DNA from 2 places in the Cupriavidus sp. 207A1 genome. Region 2 is predicted to be linked to the other one. Evidence: predicted binding sites of a transcription regulator. Region 2 holds the regulator's gene; the other holds the start of a gene.
The links. The regulator FNR, encoded in region 2, switches genes on or off when oxygen is low (the NO sensors DNR and NnrR bind a similar motif). The targets are predictions, from matches to a motif close to TTGATNNNNATCAA.

Region 1 (9,244 bases), on a different contig from region 2:
CCGCGCCATGGCTGCCGATGCCTTGCCCGCACCGATCACGATGGTGCGGCCCCGCGGACGCAGGGGCAAGTGGCGCGCGATGGTCAGCGATGGCTGCGCCGCGGCAATGGCGGCGTCGAACATGCGGCGCAGCAGTGCCGACGCTTCGTTTGTCTGGATCTTCATCGTCATCGACCTCAGTGCATCGGTCCGGCGTGCGCATCGGCGGCCCGGTCGGAACCGGGACGCGAAGGTGCTGCAACGAAGGCGGGGGCTGCAAGGCAGCCGCGTGGCGGACCTCAGGCGGCCTTGGGCTGGCTGCTTTGCGCCAGGAACTTGCAGACGGCCCTGGTCACGTCGATGGTTTTCGCCTTGCCGCCCAGGTCCCCGGTATGCAGCAGCGGATTGGCGGTGACGGCTTCGATCGCCGCCATCACGCGCTGCGCGGCGGCATGCTCGCCCAGGTGTTCGAGCAGCATCACCACCGACCAGAACGTGCCCACGGGATTGGCCAGGCCCTGGCCCATGATGTCGAAGGCGGAGCCGTGGATCGGCTCGAACATCGACGGATAGCGGCGCTCCGGATCGATGTTGCCGGTGGGCGCAATGCCCAGGCTGCCGGCCAGCGCGGCGGCCAGGTCGCTCAGGATGTCGGCGTGCAGGTTGGTGGCGACAATGGTGTCGAGCGTTGCCGGACGGTTGACCATGCGCGCGGTGGCGGCATCGACCAGTTCCTTGTCCCAGGTGACATCGGGAAAGTCCTTCGCCACCTGCACCGCCACTTCATCCCACATCACCATGGCATGACGCTGGGCGTTGGATTTGGTGATCACCGTCAGCAGCTTGCGCGGCCGCGACTGCGCCAGCCTGAACGCGAAGCGCAGAATGCGCTCCACCCCGACCCGCGTCATCATCGACACATCGGTGGCGGCCTCGATCGGATGGCCCTGGTGCACGCGGCCGCCGACGCCGGAGTATTCGCCTTCCGAGTTCTCGCGCACGATCACCCAGTTCAGGTCTTCCGGCGCGCAGCGCTTGAGCGGGCCGTCGATGCCGGGCAGGATGCGGGTCGGCCGCACGTTGGCGTACTGGTCGAAGCCCTGGCAGATCTTCAGGCGCAGGCCCCAGAGCGTGATGTGGTCGGGGATCTGGTTGTCGCCGGCGGAGCCGAACAGGATCGCATCCTTGTCACGCAGCGCATCGAGACCGTCCGCCGGCATCATCACGCCATGCTGGCGGTAGTAGTCGCCGCCCCAGTCGAAGTTCTCGAACTCGAAGCGAAAGCCGGCGCCATGGGCAGCCAGCGCTTCCATGACCTCGCGGCCGGCGGGCACGACCTCCTTGCCGATACCGTCGCCGGGGATGGTTGCAATCTTGTACGTCTTCATCGTTCGTCTCCTGTCTGGTCTGGAAATGCTGTGGCGCGTCGCACCGCTGCCAAGCGCGTTGGACGAATTCTGGTGGATGGACGAGGTTTTTGATCGGGGCTAAAGTTAAACCATTCTTAACCTAAAGTTTAAGGTGTTGCATGGCGGCCAATAGTGCGATCCAGCCCGCGGAGCTGGGCTTTTTCACCGTGCTGGCGACGGCCGGCAGCCTGAGCGCGGCGGCACGCGACCTCGGTATCACCACCGCGGCGGTCAGCAAGCGGCTGGGCCAGATGGAGGCGCGCATCGGCATGCCGCTGGTGATCCGCACCACGCGGCGCATGAGCCTGACCCCGGAGGGCGAGGTGCTGCTCGAGCATGCGCGCCGCATCCTGGGCGAGCTGGACGACCTGGAGCAATTGCTGACCAGCGCCAAGGGCCGGCCCAGCGGGCTGCTGCGCGTCAATGCCACGCTCGGTTTCGGGCGCATGCACGTGGCCCCGGTCATCTCCGATTACAGCCGCATGTATCCCGAGGTCGACGTGCAACTGCAGCTGTCAGCCGACCCGCCACCGCTGTCGGAGGATGCGTTCGACGTTTGCGTGCGCTTCGGCGAGCCGCCGGACGCCCGCATCGTGGCGCGCAAACTGGCGCCGAATCGTCGTTTGCTGGTGGCGTCGCCGGGTTACCTGCGCAAGCACGGCACGCCCCAGGTGCCGGCAGACCTGCCGCGTCATAACTGCATCGGCATCCGCCAGGGCAGCGATGCCTATGGCGTCTGGCGACTGACGCCGGTCAAGGGAACCCGGGCGCGCACCGAGGCTATCCACGTGCGCGGCAACCTGACCACCAACGATGGCGAGATCGCCGTGAACTGGGCGCTTGAGGGACACGGCATCGTCCTGCGCGCCGAATGGGATGTCGACCGCTATCTGCGCAGCGGAAGGCTGGTGCAGGTATTGCCGCAGTATGCGACCCCGGAAGCCAACATCTATGCCGTGTATCAACAGCGGCATCAGCTGTCGTCGCGGATCCGGCTGTTCGTGGAGTACCTGGCGGAGAAATTTGCCGCGTTTGGCAAGTAGGGCTGTGTAGCGCGCTATGTGGCTGGCGCAGGCCAGCAGGGTCCGTCGGCAACCACGATTCAGCCGTAGGGTCGGAGACGCTCAGGGTCAGGCGCGACAATACGTTGCTGGAGGTTAGCTGTGTTGGTGCCTGACGATGAAGGCTTCCACGGCGTCGTGCAGTATGACCGGCTTCTCCAGGAAGATGAAGTGACCACCGTCCAGGATGGAAAACTCCGTCCCCGGAATCCGGCCTGCCAGTTCCTCGGAGAAATATGGCGGCGCGCAGAAGTCGCGTTCGCCCACCAGCACCAGCGTCGGCGTGGTGATCGACGGCAGGTCATCGAAGGCGTCATGCCCGGCGATCATGTCTATCCGGGCGAAGACGATCTCCGGTTCGAATGGACAGGCCGATGCAGTGTTCACCCAGGCCTGCACCTGCTCCGGGTGTTCGCGCTGGAATTCCGGATCGAAGAGGAATAGCGCGTTGGCCTCGGTAGACGCGCGCAGGCCGGAATCAGCTAGCATGCGTCGCCGCATGTCGAACTGGCGACGATAGAACGCATCCGCGCGTGCGATCGAAGAGAGGATTGTCGCGCTACGCAAGCGTTCGCGGTGATGGATCGCCAGCCACTGTACGATGGCCCCTCCCGTCGATGAGCCGATCGCATGAACCGGCCCGCAACCGACCGCCTCGATGACCCGCGCCATGTCAAGCGCGTGCTGCGCAATGGTCATGCCGTGGGCGGTGTGCTCGGAAGCTCCGGTGCCGCGATGATCCGGTACGATCACCTGGTGATGCGCGGCGAACAGATCGATCTGCGGACCCCAGGAGGCACCGACCCCCGCCAGCCCGGCCAGCAGCAGCACGGGCGATCCTTTGCCCTTGACCTCGTAATGGATCGAAACACCATCGGACGCTACGCACGGCATCTTGTTTCTCCGGCTTCAGGGCGACGCGAAGCAGCGCTGGGTCACGTCGACGGTCATGCCTGCGAGATGGATATTAGTGCCTGCAGGCCAACGTTACGAGCGCTGGCTCAGGCGAAGACACTGCGTCCGTTAGAGTGCCCGATTGCCATGGCGTAATCCGAGAGTCATCGTCATCCGCTGTAGCCCAGGCACGGACGCGATGGCTGCGCAAGGTGGCGCTCGAACCAGTCCGCCGTGAGCGTCGCAACCTCTGCCAGGGCCTTGCGGTCATCGAAGCCGCAGCTACTGGCCGGCACCAGCCTCAGTTGCCGGGGACCATGCATCTGTTCGAAGGCAAGTTGATGGATCCGGATGCTCTGCGCATTGCCGCTTGCACAGATCAGCAAAGCAGGTGTCTCCAGCCGTCGCAGGATCGCGTCGCCGGCCAGGTCGGGCCGTCCGGCCATGCAGGCGATGGCGCCGGCTTGTGACGCGCTGTCCACGGCCGCGCGCAGCGCTGCCGCCGCGGCGGTACCGGCGCTGAGCAAGCCGACGGGCAAGCCCGCGAACGGCGTGCCGGCCCGCAGGAACTTCAGGGCCTGGACCAGTCTTGCGGTCAGCTCATCGACGTCCGATGCGGCCGCGTCGTCGACCTGGCTGTCAGGCTTGAGGTCTACCAGCATGGTCGCGAGTCCTCGCGCCCGGAGCTTGCGTGCCAGGTATTGGCTGCGGGCGGCGCGGCGCTGCGCGCCCCCGGCATGCGCCATTAACGCGACGCCGATCGGGTTGGGCGCGGATTCCAGCATGGCCCGCAGGCGCGTCGTGCCGTAGGGAATCAGCATGGCCTTGCTCAGCGATGGCACGCTTGCCACGGCGCCCGGTCCCGCGCGGAGCGGGGATGGCGCTGACGCCATGCCTGTCAACTGCCGGACCCGGTCATCGCTGACCAGCTGGAACTCATGATAGAAGTGCGCCAGGTTTTCAATGCGGTCCGGCGTGTCCAGGCAGACGATCTCGTCAGCCAGCGCACGCACTTGGTCCAGTCCGGCCCGGGTGGCGATCGGCAGCGCGCAGACCAGGCGGGCGGGGCGGCGCTTGCGCAGGCTGGCGAGCGCGGCGTGCATGGTCGCGCCGCTCACCAGGCCATCGTCCACCACGATCACCACGCGGCCGCCCGGGTCCATCGGCTTGCGAACCGGCCTATACACCGCGCGCTGCCGGCACAGCTGGTCGAAGTGGGGGTCGCGCAGGCTGCCGGCGCTACTGCCCGTCTGCGCGCCGTTCGTATGCCAGGTCCTGCCGGTGTCGTCCAGCGCCACCCCTGCATCGATCCTGCGCGCCATCACCAGGTCGAAGTCCGCGCCCAGGGCGTCGGCCACGACCCGTCCGACCGGCACGCCGCCACGCGGAATCGCCAGCACCAGCGCGCCGGTTGCGCGATAGGCGTGCAACGCCGAGGCCAGTTCCGCGCCGGCATGCGCGCGCGTCAGAAAACGAGTCTGGTATCGGCTCATCGGTGGGTTCTGGCGACGATCTATTGACGGATATTCAGCACGGCGGCGCCGGCCAGGCGGCCCTCGCGCAGCGCGGCCAGTGCCTGGTTGGCTTGCTCGAGCGGATAGGCGGTGGTATGCGTATGCAGCGGAGTCCGGGCGGCAATGTCCATTAGCGCGTGGCCATCGGCGCGCGTCAGGTTGGCCACGGAATACAGGCGCCTTTCTTCCCAGAGCCATTCGTAAGGCATGCTCGGGATATCGCTCATGTGAATCCCGCCGCAGACCACGACGCCACCCTTGTCCACGTCGCGCAGCGCCTTGGGAATCAGCGCGCCCACCGGAGCGAAAATCAGCGCCGCGTCCAGCGGCACGGGCGCCTGCAGGTCGCTCGAGCCGGCCCAGCATGCGCCCGTCTGAAAGGCGAGTTGCTGGGCGGCGGTATCGCCCGCGCGGGTGAAGGCGTAGACTTCGCGGCCTTGCGCCACGGCGATCTGCGTCACCAGGTGGGCCGCGGCGCCGAAGCCGTAGATGCCGATGCGGCGTGCCTGGCCGGCTGCGCCAGCCATGCGCAGTGTGCGATAGCCGATCAGGCCCGCGCAAAGCAGCGGCGCGGCGTGCTCGTCATCGTAGGCGGGCGGGATGCGGAAGCAGAAGTCGCTGTCGGCCACCGCATACTCGGCATAGCCGCCATCGCGGGTATAGCCGGTGAAAAGCGGCGCGCTGCACAGGTTCTCGCGATGCCGCAGGCAATAGCGGCACGCGCCGCACGCATGTCCCAGCCATGGCACGCCGACGCGTTCACCCGCGCTCAAGGCACTGACGCCGGCGCCGCAGGCATCCACCCGTCCGACGATTTCATGCCCCGGGACGAGTGCCGGCTTGGGATGGCGCAGTTCGCCATCGACGATATGCAGGTCGGTCCGGCACACGCCGCAGGCGGTCACGGCGATGCGGACCTGGCCGGGGCCGGGTTCCGGCACCGGCAACTGACGAAGGCGCAACGGCAGGCCGGCGCCCTCGAAGACCATCGCTCGCATGCTTTGGCTGGACATGGGGCAGGGCGGCGCAAGGGTTATCCTTCGATTTCGCTGCGGACCAGCAGCACGGGCTTGCTCGTTTTGGCGAGCACGCCTTCCGACACGCTGCCCATCAACAGGCGCCTGACGCCGCGGCGCCCATGCGTGCCGAGCACGATCAGGTCGGCATTCCACGCATCGGCGTCGGCAACAATGGTCGACGAGATCTTGCCCGGCGCCACCGGCTTTTCATCCAGTTGCACCAGGTTCGGCACGCCTGCCTCGCTGAGCCGGACCGAGGCCGCATCCAGCGCCTTGCGGCCATGCGCGATGATGCTGTCGACCAGCTCCTTCGGATTGAAATAGCTGGCCTCGAAGAAGACATCGGTGTCGTCCGCCACGAACAGGGCCTTGACCTCGGCGCCGGTCGCCTTGGCGATGATGATGGCCTGGCTTAGCGCCAGGTCCGAGGAGCGGCTGCCGTCGACGGCGAGCAGGATGCGCTTGTACATGATGGGTCTCCTGAAATCGATGTGCGGGATCGCATTGCGAGGCGTCGCATTCAGGGTAGATGCCGGCGTGGATACGCGTTTGACCTGCGTCAATTCGAAGCGGCAGGGCTGGCGCCTCTTTGAGGTAAACCGGGAGCGGGGTGCTGACAGCACGACATTGGCTCGGCGCGAGCATGCGATGCGGCACGCCGGCTACCCCTCGTGCCGGTGCCGGGCATACCCATCCGGCGCGATGGCGGCCCCGTTGCCATCGGGGAAGGGGGCGTCGTGACGGGGCTTACGCGCCAGGCGCGTGGCAAACCACTTCGATATTGTGCCCGTCAGGACCAATCACGAACGCCGCATAGTAGTCCGCGTGGTAGTGCGGTCGCAGACCCGGCGCACCGTTGTCCCTGGCGCCGGCGGAGAGCGCGGCGCGGTAGAAGGCGTCGACCTGCTGCCGGGTCGCGGCAGTAAACGCCAGGTGCAGGGGCGCAGGCTTTTCCCCGCTCTGGAACAGGCACAGCGAAGCCTTGCCGCCGGCGCTGAGCTCGACCCCATACGTCGGCGGCCCCTCGGACGCGACCGCTACGCCGAGCGGTGCCAGGGCCTCGAGGAAGAACGCCTTGCTGGCGGCATAGTCGCTGACACCGAATTTGACGTGGTCGAACATAGGGTTTCCTCAGTCGCTTGTGAGGCCGCGTCGCGCCGGGCCGCCTGGCATCGGGTGACGCTCAGGCAAGCAGGGCCAGGGCGTCGGCCAGCGACAGCACGGTCGTGCGCGAATCGAAGGCCGTGGCAAAAAGATGATCGTGCACGACCTCGTCAGGGTCATAGCAGCAATCCTTGACCGTGAACAGGCGGAAGTCCGCGTCACTCGCATACGCCACCGATGACAGCACCACGCCGGTCGACGCAATGCCCACCATGATCAGGGTATCGATCCCCTGCGCGGACAGCCGTACCTGCAGGTCGGTGCCAAAGAACACGCTGGCGCGATGCGCGGTGATCAGCGGCTCGCTGTCCTGCCGGCCAAGCTCGGGCGAGACCTGGTCGTCGACGAACAGGCCCAGCCGCTTGATGCCTTGTCCATTCCGGTTCAACGGGCTGACTTCCGGATAGCCCGGGCTGAAGTGGATCCTGGCGAAATAGACGCTGACGCCCGCGGCCCGCGCGGCGTCGCATAGCTTGCGCGTATTGGCAAGCAGGGTAGGGGCGACGCCGGGGAAGAGGGCCAGGATGTCGGTCTGGTAGTGCATCACGACCAGAGCCGTCTGCGACGGAACGAGTGGCGGGATCTGGGCGGTCATGCTGTGCGTGCGGCGGTGCCTTCCAGGCGTGGTGGGTGGCCGGCCGGATGGTCTGGTCCATGTGCAACGAGTGGCGACATCAGGCTGGGGCGACAGCGGATGAAAAGGGACTCTATCACGGCAATCCGCGCCAGGCGCGTTCGCGGTACAGGCTGCGAGCGCCGCGCCGTTTGCGTGGAAGACATGCTTGCTAACACAATCGCGAATCATTATCATTCCCGGTTTTGTTACAAATCATCAGGACGCTGCGCGCGCGCCTGCTGCCACCATGCAACCCCTTCCGGCCTTCTCTGCCCGTTCCGCTTTCCGTCCCCGCCCTTTGTCCGTGCTGATTTGTGCCATCGCGGGGACGATGCCGATGCTTGCCGTCGCCCAGGCGCAGGCCCCGGGGGCCTCGGTGGACGGGGGCAGCCTGAATGCCGTGGAGGTGCGGGTCGACCGTATCAAGAGCGACCTGGTCAACCCGATGCGGCAGGTCACGGTGATCGAGCGCGAGGAGCTGGACGAGCTGCGCACGGGTTCGACCAACCTTGCCACCATGCTGAGCAAGGTCATTCCGGGCATGGCCGATTCCAGCCGCACGGTGACGGATTTCGGCCAGACCCTGCGCGGGCGCAGCGCGCTGGTGCTGGTCGACGGCATCCCGCTGAATACCAACCGCGACTCGGCGCGCAACCTGGCCACCATCGATCCCAGCAATATCGAGCGCATCGAGGTGCTGCGCGGCAGCAGCGCGCTCTACGGGGCGGGCGCCAGCGGCGGCATCATCTCGATCACCACCCGCCAGGCCGGCGGGCCGCCGAGCGCGGATACCACGGTGACGCTGGGCACGCCGCTGACGCGGCTGAGCAGGGAAGGGCTGAGCGCCAACGTGCAGCAGCATTTTTCCGGCAGCCAGGGGCCGATCGACTATGCCTTCCACCTGGGCGCGCAGCGCATCGGCAGCCCCTACGATGCCGAAGGCCACCGCATTGCGCCGGAGCCCAGCCAGGGCGATCTGTTCGATTCCAACGTCTACAACCTGAGCGGCAAGCTGGGCTGGCGCATCGATGGCCAGCAGCGCCTGCAGCTGAGCGTCAGCCGGTACCAGGCCAAGCAGGACACCGACTATGCGTCCGATCCGTCGGTGGCCCGGGCGCCGGCCGGCTCCACCGCCGCGCGCGCGATTCGCGGCCTGCAGCTGGAGAACCAGAACGAGCTGCGCAATACCGTGGTCAACCTGGACTACCAGCACCAGGACCTGTTCGGCAGCACGGTATCGAGCCAGTTCTACTACCGCGACTACTTCACGCGTTTCCCGCCCTTCGACGCGCGCGCGGTGGCCACGCGCGGCGGCAATGTCGACCAGATCAGCCAGAACAGCGATGTCTTCGGCGGCCGCCTGACCATCAGCACGCCGCTGGGCCAGGCCAAGGCCACCAAGCTGCTGTGGGGCGCCGACTACAACCAGGAGCGCAGCGACATGCCGCTGGACCTGTTCGATCCGCGCGCCTACGACAGCAGCGGGGGGCTGGTCTTCAACCGCATCGGCACGGCCACCTATATGCCGCCGCTGACCACGCGCAGTGGCGGCATCTTCGGCCAGCTGCAGCACAAGTTCAGCGAGCAG
Region 2 (9,244 bases):
GCTGCTTGCGCCCGCCCACCTTGGTGGCGCCCTTGGGCGCCTGCTCGCCCTTGCCCGGCACCTTCAGGCCGACGCTGGTCATCAGCGCCTTGACGTCATTCGGCTCGACTTCCTGCCAGCGGCCGCGCTTGAGCCCGCGCGGCAGCAGGAACTGGCCGTAGCGGGTGCGGATCAGGCGCGACACGGTCAGGCCGACCGCCTCGAACATGCGGCGCACTTCGCGATTGCGGCCTTCGGTCAGGGCCACGTGGTACCAATGGTTGACGCCTTCGCCGCCACCGTCGGCAATACGCAGGAAGTTGGCCTCGCCGTCATCCAGCTTGATGCCGTGCAGCAGGCGCTGGCGGTCGGCTTCGGCCAGCTCGCCCAGCGTGCGCACCGCGTATTCGCGCTCGACGCCGTAGCGCGGATGCATGAACCGGTTGGCAATATCGCCCGAGGTGGTGAAGATCAGCAGGCCTTCGGTGTTGAAGTCCAGGCGGCCCACCGCGACCCACTTGCCGGTCTTGATGCGCGGCAGGTTGTCGAACACGGTCGGGCGGCCTTCCGGATCCGACTGGCTGACGATTTCGCCGGCAGGCTTGTGATACAGCAGCACGCGCGGCGGCTTGGTCGACACCTTGCGGTGGATCAGCTTGCCGTTCACGCGGACCTGGTCGGCCGGCAGGATGCGCTGGCCGATATGGGCCGGCAGCCCGTTGACCGAGACCCGGCCCTGCAGGATCAGCTCTTCCATCTCGCGGCGCGAGCCCAGGCCGCCTTCGGCCAGAACCTTGTGCAGCTTGGGCGCGTCGTCATCGGCAGACAGCTCGCGCACGGGCTTGGCCTTGGTGCGCGGGATGACGGTGTCTTCGCTGTCGTACTGCTCGGAGATGACGAAGCGGAACAGGTCTTCGCTGCCCGCCGCGGACTTGTCGGCGCCGGCCTGGCCCTTGCGCGGTGCCTGCGGCTTGCCGCCATCCTTGCGCCGGCCCTGCTGGCGCGCGCCGGCGCCCTGGGTGTCGCCGGTGGGCGCGGGCTTGCCGCTGCGCGGGGCCTGCTTGCGCTTGCGGCCAGGCTGCTCCGGCTTGTCGGCGCCTTCGGCGCGGGCCGCGCGGTCGATCTTGTCTGCCTTGCTGCCGCCCTGGCTGCCCTGGCCGCCCTGCCCGCCTTCGCCCTGGCCCGTCTTGCGCTTGCCGCGGCCGCGCTGGCCGCCACGCCCGGCACCGGCGGCGCCCGCGCTGGCGGCGGCACCTGCCTCGCCGGCATCGCCCTGGCCGGCCGCGCCGGCGCCTTCGGCGCCCTCGGCGCGGTCCTGCGCGGCCTGGCGGCGCGATGCCACCAGGTTCCTCAGACCGCGGCGCAGCCCCTTGCGGCGGGGCGCGGCGTCGCTGCCCGTTCCGGGTTCTGCGGCGCCGGTGTCGGCGGATGCGCCCGCGTGGCGGGCGTCTTGCTCAACGGAATCAGACAAGATATTCACTATCGGATGTTGCATGTTGTTCAGTTCGGCACGCGCTCGTCGTGCTCGCTCGGGTGCGGCGGGGTGCCGTCTTCAGGCAGTTGGTCCCGCGCCCCGTCCGGAGGGGTTGCAGCCGATTCGGTGGCATCGCCCGCACCGGCCTCAACCACCGTCTCGGCAGCCGGCTGCGCGTCAAAGCCATCGGCACCGTCTTCGCGCGCGGGCGCGCTCTCGGCCGCTGACGATGTATCGGCCGGCGTGACCGGCTCGGCAAAGGCTTCCTCGTCGGCGCTGGCCGGCTTGTTCGCCGCCAGGTCTTCGAAGTTGATCGCCTGCTGCTCCAGCAAGGCGGCCTGTGCCTGCGCCTGAGCGTCTTCCAGCGGCGGCAGCTCGTCCAGCGTGCGCAGCCCGAGGTCGTCCAGGAAGGCCTTGGTGGTGGCATACAGCGCCGGGCGACCCGGCACGTCGCGATGGCCGATGACCTCGATCCAGCTGCGGTCCTCGAGCTTCTTGATCACTTCCGTGCTGACCGTCACACCGCGGATTTCCTCGATATCGCCACGGGTCACCGGCTGGCGGTAGGCGATGATCGCCAGGGTCTCCATCACCGCACGCGAGTATTTTGGCGGTTTTTCCGGATTCAGGCGGTCGAGGTATTCCCGCATTTCGGGCCGGCTCTGGAACCGCCAGCCGCTTGCCAGCGCCACCAGCTCCACGCCGCGCGGGCGCCAATCCTGGCGCAGTTCGTCCAGCAGCACGCGGATAGTGTCTGCGCCGACGTCATCGTCGAACAGGCGGCGCAGATCGTTGACGCGCAACGGTTCCTGCGCGCAGATCAGCGCCGTCTCGAGGACGATCTTCGCCTCTTGGGTATTCATGTTGATGGTGTGCAGCCTGTCTTTGCACCTGCTCCCGGACGGATCCGGGGCACCGGAGATTTTGGATACAGCGGTGCCAAAGCCACCGCCATCTCATTGCGCAGCGAGCCGGATACCTGCCGTACCCAGGCCGTGCACTTCCCATTCTTTGCATCGAGTTGCCGGGGCTTCCGGCAGGAGATCGTCCGCATGCCGTCATGGATCGGCCAGCGAACCTCTTGCGTCGCTCGTCCGCACAAACGGACATCGCGGTCGGCGAACTGAACGCCTCGGACGCAAGAAAATACGGGTATCGGGAGCAAGGCCGGCATCTACCACGCCGCAGCGCCAACCGGACTTTTGAACCAGATCTTTTGAACCGGATGGATCGCGGGGACTGGCGCTCATCGAAAGCCTTCCGCTTCCCGCGTCCCGAGCGCGCCTTCGGATAGGAAGACCGCCAGGCGCTGATCGCCGCTGCTTACCGCAGCCTGTCTGACTCCGCGCGATACCGCAATGCTGGCGATTGTATGGCATTCCCGGCTCCGCCTGCAACCATCATCCTGCTTGCGCGGGGTGCCGGCGCCGCAGGATGCCGCATGGGGCATCAAAACACCAGGCAAAAGCCCTGTTCCGCCAGCGAATGTGGCAGCAGCACCGCTCGCGCAATGCCAAGCCCGCCGAACGCCATCACGGCAAGGCCCGCGCCCAGGCGCACGCCCGGTCGCCGCGACCACAGTCTCAGATAGCCGGACAGCCCGGACAGCACCAGCAGGTTCGGCAGCGTGCCAAGCCCGAACACGCCCATCACCAGCGCGCCCGAGCCGGCATTGCCCGCCAGCAGCGCCAGCGTCAGCGCACCGTAGACCATGCCGCACGGCACCAGCCCCCAGGCCAGGCCCACGCCATAACGCCGGGCCAGCCCGCCGCGCGCCCGCACGAAGGCCGGCAACGCGCCGGCGACGCCGCCGAGCCGCCCGGCCACCGCAGCGCCGGCACGCGCCGCCAGCCGCTCCAGCCAGTTCACGGTAAAGGTACTGCCGCGCAGCAGGCGCCAGCCCGACCACAGCAGCATCAGGCTGCCGGCGCCGAACAGCCAGCGCTGCACTGGCAGGTAGTCCTGCTTCCAGGCGGTGGCGCCCGCGGCGCCCAGCGCCGCACCGAGCAGCATATAGGTGGTAATCCTGCCAAAGTGCATCAACAGTAACTCGCCGAGCCATGCAGTGCGGCTGCGCACCAGGCTGACCGGCGCTGCCTTGCCGCGCCGCTGCTCCACGGCCAGCGCCACGCCGCCGCACATGGCGGCGCAGTGCACGCCGCCCAGCAGAGCGAGCAGGAAAACGCTGATCAATACTCCAAATGTCAATTCTGTCTCCCTGCCGGATCACATCGCACGGTAAAATGCCCATATCGTGCCCCGCTGCCATTTCTAGCAGGTTCCAATTGCTCACTTCCATCCCCATTACCGAGATGTCGCCCCGCTGCTCCACCTGTGCGATGGGACAGCTGTGCCTCCCGGTTGGCATGTCGCAGCAAGACCTTGCCAAGATCGACACGCTGGTGCAGGAACGCATCCGCGTGCACAAGGGGGAAACCCTTTACCGCATGGGTGACCCGCTCACCGCGGTCTACGCCATCCGCTTCGGTACGCTCAAGACGCATGTCACCACCGAAGACGGACGCTCGCAGATTACCGGGTTCCACCTGCCCGGTGAAATCGTCGGCCTCGACGGCCTGGGCGAGATGCAGCATGCATCCGATGCGACCGCACTCGAAGATACCGAGGTATGCGTGGTCCGCATGAACGATCTGCAGACGCTGTCCGCCGACCTGCCTTCGCTGCAACAGCAGTTCCTGCGCCTGATGGGCAAGGAAATCACGCACGACCAGCTGATGCTGGTCACGCTCGGCTCGATGCGCGCCGAGGAACGCCTCGCCGCCTTCCTGATCAACCTGTCGGAACGGCTGTCGGCGCGCGGTTATTCGGCGTCCGAGTTCGTGATGCGCATGAGCCGCGAAGAGATCGGCAGCTACCTCGGGCTGAAACTCGAGACCGTGAGTCGCCTGTTCTCGCGCTTTGCCGAGGCCGGGCTGATCCAGATCCGCCAACGGCATGTCAAGCTGATCGACATCGACGGCATCAAGCAACTCTACAGCCGTAGCTGCTGAGCCACCGCGGCGTTGCCGCGCCGCCTGCGGCGCCGGCAACGCGATAGTCCTTCCCTATTCCAGTTCGTCCGTATCCGCCAGCCGCGTCGGCATGGTGTACAGCGTCAGCCCGCTGGACAACGCGCAGAACACCCACGCCAGCAGGAAGCCGACGGTATAGACCGACTCGCGCGACGATTCGATCGGATGGCCGAAGAATTTGAGGTCGCCCGGATCGACGACGGAAAAAACCGTCGCCGTCGCCAGACCCGCCATCAGGAAGCCCGGCCACAGCACCCACATCAGCCAGCGCAACCTCATGGCTGCCTCGCTGCCGCGGACTTGGGCGCCACCGCTTCCACCTTCTCGACCACCAGGCCATGCCGCGCCGCGCCCTGCACCGGCAGGTCGGGGTGTGCCGACGCCAGCCAGATCGTCACGCCGCACGCCACCATGGCCACCAGCGGACCGGCCATCAGCAGCCATGGCCACGGTTCCTTCCACCACGGATTGCCTTGCTGACTCATCTTGCCCCCTTCGTCCTGGCGACTACGTGTGAGTCGCCTAGCTTCACAAATCGCGCGGCACGATAAAACTGGTGGATTGCCGAATTTCAGCATGCCCTTGCTCCGTGCCTTCGCTCGTTACTGTTACGTTGATCTTGTGCGTGCCTTGCCTGGCGGCCTCTATCGGCACGCGGATGCGGATCGGCAGCAGCCGGTTGGAGGTTGGCGCCAGCGATTCGGCCTGCTTGTCGTATTCGACCGTCAGGTCCTTCAGTTCATCGCTGTCGGCACGCACGCGGATCTGCATCGGCGCCTCGGTGGTGTTGATCAGTTGCAGCCGATAGACGTTCTCGATCCAGCGCCCTTCCACCTCCCGGCCCAGCGCACCGCGATCGCGGATGATGTCGACCTTCAGCGGCGTGCGCAGCATGATCGACGCCATGAACCCCGCCAGCAGCGCCACCCAGATCACCGAGTAGATGATGACGCGCGGACGCAGCAGGCGCTTGCGCGATGCCGCAGCGGACAGGCCCTTGCGCATTGCGTTTTCCGAGGTGTACCGGATCAGCCCGCGCGGGTAGTCCATCTTGTCCATGACCTGGTTGCAGGCGTCGATGCAGGCGCCGCAGCCGATGCACTCGTACTGCAGGCCATCGCGGATGTCGATGCCGGTCGGGCATACCTGCACGCAGATGCTGCAGTTGACGCAATCGCCAAGCCCGGCCTGGTGATGGTCGGTCTTGCGCGAGCGGCTGCCGCGCGGCTCGCCGCGGCCGACGTCATAGGTCACGACAAAGGTGTCGCGGTCCACCATCACGCTCTGGAAACGCGCGTAGGGGCACATGTACTTGCATACTTGCTCGCGCATGAAGCCTGCGTTGCCCCACGTGGCGAACGCGTAGAACAGCATCCAGAATGCCTGCCAGGGGCCCAGCGTCAGCGCCAGTACCTCGCCGCCCAGTTCGCGGATCGGCGCAAAGTAGCCGATGAACGTGAAACCGGTCCACAGTGCGATCAGCACCCACAGGAAATGCTTGGTTGCCTTGATGCGGAATTTGCGCAGGCTCCACGGATCCCCGTCGAGGCGGATGCGGGCGATGCGGTCGCCTTCGACCCGCCGCTCGATCCACATGAAGATCTCGGTGTAGACCGTTTGCGGGCACGCGTAGCCGCAGAACAGCCGTCCCGCGATCGCCGTGAACAGGAACAGCGCCAGCGCGGAGATGACCAGCAGCACCGCCAGGTAGATCACGTCCTGCGGCCACAGCACCAGTCCGAAGATATAGAACTTGCGCTCGCCAAGGTCAAACAGCACGGCCTGGCGTCCGTTCCACTGGAGCCAGGGCGTGCCGTAGTAGATCAGCTGGGTCAGGATCACCAGCCAGACCCGCCAGCTGGAGAACGCGCCCTTCACCGAACGCGGATAGATTTTGCGGCGGACCTCGTAAAGGGTTTCTTCCGAGGTCTCGCCCGGCGCAGCGGCCGACCGTTGCAGGTCGGCCGCCCGGGCCACTTCTTCGGTCCCGGGCGCATTCATGGGCGAGTTCTCCCGCGAGCCTCGAGCGCTCGCTCACATGAGTCGTCGATCATTGCCCGGCTCCGCCTCCCGTATTGGACAACCCCCACACATAGGCCGTCAGCATGCGGATGCGTTCGGGCGTCAGGATTTCCTCGTGTGCCGGCATATGGTTGTTGTGGCCCTTCAGGATGGCCTCGACGATGCTGGCTTCCGAGCTGCCATAGAGCCAGACATTGTCCGACAGGTTCGGCGCACCGAGGGCCTGGTTGCCCTTGCCGCCGGCGCCGTGGCAGGCCACGCAGGTGGTCTTGAACGCGCCCTCGCCGCGCGACACGCGGATCGGATCCGACGACAGCCCGGACAGCGAACGCACGTACTGCGCCACGTCGCCCGCCTGCTTGGCATCGATGACAGCGCCAAACGGCGGCATCACGCCATTGCGGCCCTTGGCGATGGTCTGGCTGATGGTCTCGGGCTCGCCGCCGTACAGCCAGTCGTTGTCGGTCAGGTTGGGGAAGCCCCGGCTGCCGCGCGCATCGGAGCCATGGCACTGCGCGCAGTAGTTCAGGAACAGGCGCTGGCCGATCTCGCGTGCCTGCGGGTCCGCCGCCACCTGCTTGACGTCCATCTTCAGGTACTTGCCGTAGATCTCGTTCTGCATGCGTTCCTGCGCCGCGCGGTGCGCGGCCAGTTCGCCCTGCGTGGAGAACTTCAGCACGCCGGCGTACGAGCCCAGGCCCGGATACAGCACAAGGTAGGCCAGGCCGAAAATGCAGGCCAGCAGGAACATCCACATCCACCAGCGCGGCAGCGGGTTGTTCAGTTCACGCAGGTCGCCATCCCAGACATGGCCGGTATCTTCCGTGCCGCCTGGGGTCTTGGTGATCTTGCGTTGGGAGAACAGCAGCCATACGCACCAGACGATGCCGATGAGCGCGATGGCGGCAATGTAGTAACTCCAGAAATCGGAAATGAAATCGCTCATGGCTAGGTGTTCCGGCTCGATGTTGTCGTAGTTTCGTCAGGCAGCGCGAACGGCAGCATGGCGGATTCGCGGTTGGCGGCCTGGCGGCCGGCGGACCAGGCCCACCAGCAGATGCCGAGGAAAACGACCATGGACACGACGGTCGCGATGGCGGTGATCATGGCCATGGCTTACTCCTTCGGTGCCGCGGCGGCGGCATCGACGCGCACGTTGCGACGGTTGGTGCCGAGGCCCTGCAGGTAGGCAACCAGCGCGTCTTCCTCGGTCTTGCCTTTCAGCTCTCCCGGCGCCTTTGCGATGTCGGCGTCGGTGTACGGCACGCCCAGCTTGACCAGCGCGCGCATGCGCGCCTGGATATCGTTGGTGGGCAGCTCGGCCTTCTCCAGCCACGGGTACGACGGCATCACGGATTCCGGCACCACGTCGCGCGGGTTGCGCAAGTGGATGCGCTGCCAGTCGTCGGAGTAGCGTCCGCCCACGCGCGCCAGATCGGGGCCGGTACGCTTGGAGCCCCACAGGAACGGATGGTCGTAGACCGATTCGCCGGCGGTGGAGTAATGGCCGTAGCGCTCGGTCTCGGCCTGCAGCGTTCGCACCTGCTGCGAGTGGCAGCCGACGCAGCCTTCGCGGATATAGATATCGCGTCCCATCAGCCGCAGCGGCGAATACGGCGTGATGCCCGGATCCGGCTCGGTGGTGGAGTGCTGGAAGAACAGCGGCACGATCTGGACCAGACCCGCGATGCTGACCACGAGGATCGTGCAGATGATCAGCCAGCCGATGTTCTTCTCCAGCGTTTCGTGGGAAAAGAAGCGTTGTTTGTCGGACATCTTTCTATCCTGGATTGATCAGTGGGCGGAGGCGGCGATGCTGGCCGGAATCGGCGCATCCACGGCGGGCTTGCCGACGATGGTCTTGGCGATGTTGTAGGCCATCAGCAGCATGCCGGACAGGAAGCACATGCCACCCAGCAGGCGAATCAGATAGAACGGATATTTGGCCTTGACCGCTTCGACGAAGGCGTAGGTCAGCGTGCCGTCCGGTTGCGTGGCGCGCCACATCAGGCCTTCCATCACACCCGCGATCCACATCGAGGCGATATACAGCACCACGCCGATGGTCGCGATCCAGAAGTGCCATTCGATCAGGCGCACGCTGTACATCTGCTTCTCGCCGAACAGCCGCGGGATCAGGTAGTAGAGCGAACCGATGGAGATCATCGCGACCCAGCCCAGCGCGCCGGAGTGGACATGGCCGATGGTCCAGTCGGTGTAGTGCGACAGCGCGTTGACGGTCTTGATCGACATCATCGAGCCTTCGAAGGTCGACATGCCGTAGAACGACAGCGCCACCACCAGGAACTTCAGGATCGGGTCGGTGCGCAGCTTGTGCCAGGCGCCCGACAGCGTCATGATGCCGTTGATCATGCCGCCCCACGACGGCGCCAGCAGGATCAGCGAGAACACCATGCCGAGAGACTGTGCCCAGTCCGGCAGCGCGGTGTACTGCAGGTGGTGCGGGCCGGCCCACATGTAGGTGAAGTTCAGCGCCCAGAAGTGGACGATGGACAGGCGGTAGGAAAAGATCGGGCGCTCGGCCTGCTTGGGAATGAAGTAGTACATCATCCCCAGGAAGCTGGTGGTCAGGAAGAAGCCGACCGCGTTATGGCCGTACCACCACTGGATCATCGCGTCCTGCACGCCGGCATAGGCCGAGTAGGACTTCCACAGCGACACCGGCATCTCGATGTTGTTGACGATGTGCAGCAGCGCGATGGTCAGGATATAGGCG

Region 1: a site for FNR is predicted at 6,426-6,439, ahead of AC3FMM_RS11465 (universal stress protein). Genes of this name have one in related genera too.

What each region holds. Positions count from the first base shown of each region.
Region 1 is NZ_JBYOJO010000005.1:249,142-258,385, forward strand. It holds gene AC3FMM_RS11435 (glycerate kinase type-2 family protein) at 1-165, opposite strand, end outside; gene AC3FMM_RS11440 (tartrate dehydrogenase) at 279-1,367, opposite strand; gene AC3FMM_RS11445 (LysR family transcriptional regulator) at 1,508-2,431, shown strand; gene AC3FMM_RS11450 (alpha/beta fold hydrolase) at 2,546-3,280, opposite strand; gene AC3FMM_RS11455 (phosphoribosyltransferase) at 3,514-4,836, opposite strand; gene AC3FMM_RS11460 (zinc-dependent alcohol dehydrogenase family protein) at 4,857-5,870, opposite strand; gene AC3FMM_RS11465 (universal stress protein) at 5,891-6,346, opposite strand; gene AC3FMM_RS11470 (VOC family protein) at 6,624-6,998, opposite strand; gene AC3FMM_RS11475 (cysteine hydrolase family protein) at 7,060-7,635, opposite strand; gene AC3FMM_RS11480 (TonB-dependent receptor) at 7,904-9,244, shown strand, end outside.
Region 2 is NZ_JBYOJO010000003.1:233,341-242,584, reverse strand. It holds gene rluB (23S rRNA pseudouridine(2605) synthase RluB) at 1-1,474, opposite strand, end outside; gene scpB (SMC-Scp complex subunit ScpB) at 1,480-2,316, opposite strand; gene AC3FMM_RS06730 (sulfite exporter TauE/SafE family protein) at 2,903-3,661, opposite strand; gene fnr (fumarate/nitrate reduction transcriptional regulator Fnr) at 3,739-4,464, shown strand; gene AC3FMM_RS06720 (hypothetical protein) at 4,519-4,764, opposite strand; gene AC3FMM_RS06715 (FixH family protein) at 4,761-4,970, opposite strand; gene ccoG (cytochrome c oxidase accessory protein CcoG) at 5,014-6,486, opposite strand; gene ccoP (cytochrome-c oxidase, cbb3-type subunit III) at 6,536-7,453, opposite strand; gene AC3FMM_RS06700 (cbb3-type cytochrome oxidase subunit 3) at 7,456-7,620, opposite strand; gene ccoO (cytochrome-c oxidase, cbb3-type subunit II) at 7,624-8,283, opposite strand; gene ccoN (cytochrome-c oxidase, cbb3-type subunit I) at 8,302-9,244, opposite strand, start outside.